One region of the Paenibacillus sp. FSL W8-0439 genome, then DNA from elsewhere that is predicted to be linked to it. Evidence: predicted binding sites of a transcription regulator. Region 1 holds the regulator's gene; each other region holds the start of a gene.
What was found. Region 1 encodes Rex, which represses fermentation and respiration genes when NADH is low (regulators of the CRP and FNR family bind a similar motif). Its sites were predicted from a motif close to TTGTGAAATATTTCACAA; they were not measured.

Region 1 (2,278 bases):
ATGTTTTTTGACAAAAAAAGAAGTATTATTCTGACATCTGCTACTTTATCGGTAGATAAATCGTTTCAGTACATGACCGATCAACTCGGCTTGCAGGAGGCAGCAGATCAAGGACGATTAATGACGTCACAGCTCCCATCACCCTTTAATTACAGGGATCAGGTGTTGCTGGTCATTCCGCGAGATTTTCCGAGTGTGAAGGGCAGTGTAGGAGATGCACATTTTGTAGAGATGCTCGTTAGCTCTCTAGGAGCGACTGCCCAGGCGACGCGGGGGAGAATGCTCGTTCTGTTTACTTCCTATCGGATGCTCCGGCAAGTGTATGAGCCGCTCAAAGAGGCGTTAGCGTCCAGCGATATTACCGTGTTAGGACAAGGTGTGGACAGTGGGAGTCGCAGCAAGCTAACCCGCCGTTTTCAGGAAGCGAAAGCTTCTGTATTGCTGGGAACCAGTAGCTTCTGGGAAGGCGTCGATATTCCAGGGAAAGCTTTGACTTGTCTGGCTATCGTTCGCTTGCCGTTTCAACCGCCCAACCACCCGTTACTGGAGGCCAAAAGCGAGTTGCTCCAGCAGCAGAAGAAGAATCCATTTATGAAGCTGTCTGTACCACAAGCAGTTATTCGCTTCAAACAGGGATTTGGGCGATTGGTACGTACAGCGAGCGACCACGGAGTCGTCATCGTTTACGATACGCGTGTGATCGAATCCTATTATGGAAAGCACTTTTTGTACTCGTTACCGGGACCAAAAATGGAGCATATGCCATCGGAGCAAATGGTGCCCCGCATCGCCGAATGGCTCCAATCCGCCCCGGAGACTGAGGCACAACGGACGGACACTTAAAGTCCGTTACAATTAGGGGGAGCAAGTATGAAATCAGATAAAATTTCAGAGGCTGTCGTACGGAGATTACCCGTATATTTACGTTATCTGAATGCACTGCACAAACGGGAGGTGGCTACGGTCTCTTCTCAAGAGCTGGGACAGAGGTTAGATTTGAATCCGGCCCAAATTCGTAAAGATCTTGCCTATTTTGGCGATTTTGGTCGGAAGGGCATCGGTTACGATGTTTCTTATCTAATTGAGAAAATACGCCATATCCTGAAAATCGACCAGCAAATTAATGTAGTATTGGTCGGAGCGGGTAATCTGGGTCAAGCCCTATCGAACTATAATGCTTATTTAAAAGACAATATGAAGATTGTGGCGGTTTTTGATGCGTTCCCGGATAAGGTTGGGACCAGAATCAATACTTTGGTCGTACAGCCGATGGATGAACTGGAAGCGACTGTGAAAGAAAAAAATATACGAATCGGGATTATTACTGTACCTGATTTTGAGGCACAGCACGTAGCTGATAGGCTGATTGAGAGTGGAATTGGAGCGATTTTAAACTTTGCACCTATCATTCTCAAGGCACCAGCTAACATTCGGATACATGCCACAGACTTTACAACTGATTTGCTTAGCCTCGCTTATTATCTGGAGGACGGAAAGGAAGAAGTACAATATGACAGTGAATAAATGGATGATTAAAAACGGTTCTTTTGCCGTGAATGGACCCGAGGCTGGGGTAATCCATGGTTTTATGATTGTGGAGGATAGCCGTATTACTTACATTGGCGAGACTTTGCCTGCGGGTGAGGAAGAGACAGAAGCAATCGACGGCAAGGGGTTATTGTTTTTACCTGGTCTGATCAATACTCATGGTCATGCGGCGATGTCTCTGCTGCGAGGGTATGGAGATGATTTGGCACTTCAAGTGTGGCTTCAGGAAAAAATGTGGCCTATGGAAGCCAAGTTTACATCTACGGATGTGTACTGGGGAACTTCTTTGTCAGTGCTGGAAATGCTGAAAGGTGGAACCACGACTTTCCTGGATATGTACGATCATATGGATGAGGTGGCTCGTGTAGCTGAAGAGTCGGGCATTCGTGCAAGCTTGATGCGTGGAGCCATTGGACTCTGTTCAGAAGAAGAACAGCGGATCAAGCTAGCTGAGGCCGTGACTTTTGCGCGTAACTGGCATGGAAAAGCAGACGGACGTATCACAACAATGATGTCTCCTCATGCCCCATACACATGCCCGCCTGCGTTTATTGAGAAATTTGTTCAAGCAGCACATGATCTCGATTTACCGTTGCATACGCACATGTCCGAGACGATCGCCGAAGTTGAACAAAACGTACGCGACTACGGCTTGCGTCCAGTTGCACACTTAGATAAGCTTGGCTTTTTCTCCCGTCCTTCACTTGTTGCCCACGGCGTTCACTTGAAC
Region 2 (2,278 bases), 2.6 Mb from region 1:
CAGTAAGATCGCAATTCTTCCTTCCAACAAAGCATTAATGACACGGTCGGGACGCTCTGTGTTATGAGCCTGTTGGAATGGACTTAAATAATTGTCTTCGATAAGTTGTTCCACATATCCGGATTCAGGTAAAAAATCCATGTCTATTTTTGATATTCTGCGGCTTACTTCTTCAAGCAGGTCCGGATTCACAATATCCTTTATATAAGCGATAACGAGATCCTTTTTGATTCTGCTTCCTACTTGGAATTTCTTCATTTCCAGACTCTTATTTAAGCCTTGGCGGCGAAGCATCGAAGTATTTTCACTCAATACTTCCGTAAAACCGATTCTGGGACCCCGAAGCAATGCTTCAGAGGTTGGCTCATTGACGGAGCGAATAGCGCCGTTAGGCGGGCCCACCAGTAGCGCTTCCTTCATTCCTTCAATTAATAAGGCGGTATGACCTAAAAGGATGAACTCGTACAGTTCCTCCATACGGGTAACTTCACTAATTTGCGTAAGTGGCATCAGGCTTTCTTTTATAAAAGAGTTACTTAAACCTTCCGGCTGCTGTTCCTGTTGGTCCTGGCCCTGCTGGCCCTCAAACATCAAGACCTCCAATACCTGCTCGCTCATAAGCTTTTCATCCTGCATACCATCTATGAAGACTAACATGGACCGAGCATGAAATTTCTTCACCATAAACTCACGAAAATGCACATCACTATTTTCGCCTATAGCCTCACGAATTGTCTGTAAGTCGGAATCATAATTTCCTGTAATTTTAGAGCTTGGTTCATGTCTTTGATCAATGGGACCTTTGTTATGCTTAGATTTGGCTCCCTTACTGCCGACAAATGAATAAATCGAGGTGTTTATATAATAAATTCCTAAAGGAATAATCAACGCGAGGCCGGCTTGAAAGAGTGTACTCCAGCTAGGAAGATAAGTAATGATTTTAGACCACATGATGATTACCTCCAAACAATTCAATTCATTTTCCCATAAGATACAAGTTGTTCATAAAGTATTCCTTATAACGGTTGTATTTACGCATGAATTGGAAAGATTCATTCGATGACACGGCTATGATTTCCGGTCCTTACCTTAATCCCTTGAAATAGAATAGGGAAATCCCTAAATATTCATAATTTTAACTATATTGTGATTGAAATCACATATAGACCTATCTACTGTATTAGAATAGAAGCATAAACAATATTCATTAGAAACGTAGAGATGTCGTCGGATAGGAAGTAGCGTCGAATGAATGGAGGAACCGGTATATGATAAACAGTAAAAAGAAGCTTGTGGTTATAGGGAACGGGATGGCTGGTATCAATACGGTCGAACAAATTTTAAAATTAACAGATAAATATGAAATTACAGTCCTGGGAAGTGAGCCGCATCCAAACTATAACAGGATCATGCTCTCTTATGTGTTGGAAGGTAGTAAAACAATAGATGATATTATACTGAACGATTTGCAATGGTATGCGGATCAAGGAATTACTTTATATACAGGAAAAATGGTTAAAAGCATCGACGGTGAGCACAAGAAGATTCGCACCGAAGACGGACTGGAAATTGACTACGACGTGGCTTTGGTAGCTACCGGCTCACAATCGTTTATTCTGCCTATTCCGGGTAAAGAATTACCAGGCGTTATTGGTTTCCGGGATATCGCCGATTGCTCGGCCATGCTGGAGGCGGCAAAGACCTATAAAAAGGCAGCTGTCATTGGCGGAGGTCTATTGGGGCTGGAGGCAGCTAAAGGCTTGGTCAACCTAGGAATGGATGTTACGGTCGTTCACTTAATGGAAGATTTGATGGAACGTCAGCTGGACCGGGAAGCGTCTGCGATGTTGAAAGCAGAACTGGAACGCCAGGGAATCAAGTTTGCTATGCAAATGCAAACTGCGGAGGTGTACGGTCAAGATCGGGTACAAGGACTGCGCTTCTCGGATGGAAGTGAGCTGGAAGCGGATTTGGTCGTAATGGCCGTCGGAATCAAGCCTAATATCCAGGTAGCTGTGGAAAGTGGTATGGAAACGAACCGTGGGATTGTGGTCGATGATTTGATGAGAACCTCCTTGCCGGACGTATATGCCGTAGGGGAATGTGTTGAACACCGTGGGGTCTGCTACGGTCTGGTAGCTCCGCTGTTTGAACAGGGAAGTGTAATTGCCAAACATTTGGCAGGCGCGGATACCGAAGGTTATGCAGGATCGGTGGTTTCCACCAAGCTCAAAATTTCAGGGGTGGATGTTTTCTCAGCTGGTGAATTCATAACCCA
Region 3 (2,278 bases), 1.5 Mb from region 1:
GCAAGCCAAACACAGTCCAAGGCTGACGTCCCATTTCTGTCATGATCCAGCCCGCAGTATTTCCAATGAATGGGAGCGATATTCCCCACAGCATAAGACGGAAGAACCAACGATGGGAGCCCTCCAATTTTTGTCGAAAACTCAGATAAGCTCCATACAGAGCAAGTGCAATCATGGCACATCCTGCCGCAATCATAATGCGGAAGCTCCAGAAGGTCGTACGGACAGGCGGAATATAATCACCCGGACCGTAGGTCTTTTCATACTGTGCTTGAAGCTCCTTCATACCAGGCACAGAGCCGGAAAACTTGCTATACGACAGAAAGCTCAGTGCAAACGGAACCTTAATCTCAAAGGTATTTTCCTGCTTATCAGGATCAATATTGGCAATAACCGTCCAAGGCGCTGGATCGCCACTGTCTCCCCACAGAGCTTCACTGGCTGCCATCTTCATGGGCTGTGTTTTGATCAAATATTGAGCCTGTCCATGACCAAACAAAGGAATAGCAATGGCACAGATTAATGCAACTATAATGCTCAATTTAAAAGAAGGTTTAAAGAAGTCCATATTCTTTTTATGCATCAGCTTCCAAGCACTAATCCCTGCTACGAGGAAAGCGCCGGTTGCAATGGCAGCAAAGATGGTGTGAGGATACTCCCACAAAAGCTGCTCGTTTGTTAACAAAGCAGCAAAATCCTGCATTTCTGCCCGGCCATTTACAACCCCATATCCTACGGGACGTTGCATGAATGAATTAGCAGCCAAAATCCATAAAGCCGAGAGCATCGTACCGATCGCTACTAGCCACATACAAACTAAATGGACAGTTTTGGATAGTCTTTCCCAGCCGAATACCCATAGGCCGATAAAGGTTGATTCCAGAAAAAATGCAAGCAATGCTTCAATGGCTAGCGGTGTACCAAATACATCACCGACAAAACGGGAAAAGTCCGACCAATTCATTCCGAACTGGAACTCCTGCAAAATTCCGGTAACTACGCCCAGCGCAAAGTTAATCAGCAGAAACGTTCCCCAGAATTGAGCCATTTTTTTGTACAAGTCTTTTTTCTTGATAACATACATAGTCTCCATAATTGCCACCAACAATGACAATCCAATGGAGATTGGCACATAAACAAAATGAAGAATCGTAGTGGTTGCAAACTGCAACCGTGCCAAATCCAATACGTCCATGATGCTGCTCCTCCTCTGTACTTCCCTTAACAATGATTTAATGTTTGTGATCTGAAGTCTTTTATATTTGTGATTGTATTCACATTGTTACATATGAAACCGTCACTTTTTTAGGAAATGACTCACTTAGCTAATTTCCCCATGATGGCCATAACCGGGCTTCAGATTATCCCCATTATATAGAATAAATTTAAATGAAATTGAATCAAAAATGTGAACATCGTGTCAAAGTTGTGTCATAACGATGGCATTTTTATGAAAATGCCCTAAAATCCATAATCAATGTGACATTTTCTATTGATCCGTCTTTTTTCAATATATAAAAAAAGAGCCTCTCTTCATTCGGAGGATATACCTCCGACATCTGCAAGAGAGACTTCATAACGTTAAACCTAGGGAATCGATCAACAGCCATCTGTTCCTCCGTTCTTTTGGACCTGATTACGGTAGGAGGAAGGTGACATTCCAACATACTTTTTAAATTTACTATGAAAATAATCTGCATTCGCATACCCCACGCGGCCCGCGACTTGGTGTACCTTAATCCCCTGTGCAAGCAATTCCCTTGCTCGCTCAATCCTTACCTTATCCAGGTAGGCATTAAAGGCCTCGCCTGTATGACTTTTAAACAGTTTGCCCAAATACCCACTATTGTAATTGAACATATCTGCCAGTAACTCCAGTCGCAAATTTTCATCATAATGACCATGTATAAAGTCAATCATTTGCTTCATGATGATCTCCTTGCCACCCGTATCAGTCTGGCCAATCCACTGCAACACATGTTCGAGCGAGTGATCCACCAGCTCGCCCAATGTTGAATAGGCATATACATTGGTAATCAAGTTGGAATGCTCCTCCAGCACGGTCCGGCTGTGTTCCTGTCCAGCTGCATATTTGTTCAGTGCGAGTGTGAATGTCTGAGCGAAGGCCGCCTTGATTGCAGATTCTGTACGATAAATCTGGGGAAATTGGACTTCCATGTCCTTAATGACACGGGTCGCCGCTCTACCATTAGCCATATCTAGCGCGTAGTACAGCTTTTCTGCATAACGCATGGGATCATCTGGGGCTCTGTCAGAC

Region 2: the regulator Rex is predicted to act here: its motif matches at 1,145-1,162, upstream of nirB (nitrite reductase large subunit NirB).
Region 3: the regulator Rex is predicted to act here: its motif matches at 1,263-1,280, upstream of MKX36_RS21100 (cytochrome ubiquinol oxidase subunit I).

The regions. Positions count from the first base shown of each region.
Region 1 covers NZ_JBBPAK010000001.1:3,357,589-3,359,866, reverse strand. Annotated here, with positions in the region: gene dinG (ATP-dependent DNA helicase DinG) at 1-843, shown strand, start outside; gene MKX36_RS14345 (redox-sensing transcriptional repressor Rex) at 871-1,524, shown strand; gene MKX36_RS14340 (amidohydrolase) at 1,511-2,278, shown strand, end outside.
Region 2 covers NZ_JBBPAK010000001.1:718,924-721,201, forward strand. Annotated here, with positions in the region: gene MKX36_RS03235 (spore germination protein) at 1-951, opposite strand, end outside; gene nirB (nitrite reductase large subunit NirB) at 1,269-2,278, shown strand, end outside.
Region 3 covers NZ_JBBPAK010000001.1:4,866,673-4,868,950, forward strand. Annotated here, with positions in the region: gene MKX36_RS21100 (cytochrome ubiquinol oxidase subunit I) at 1-1,195, opposite strand, end outside; gene MKX36_RS21105 (response regulator transcription factor) at 1,600-2,278, opposite strand, start outside.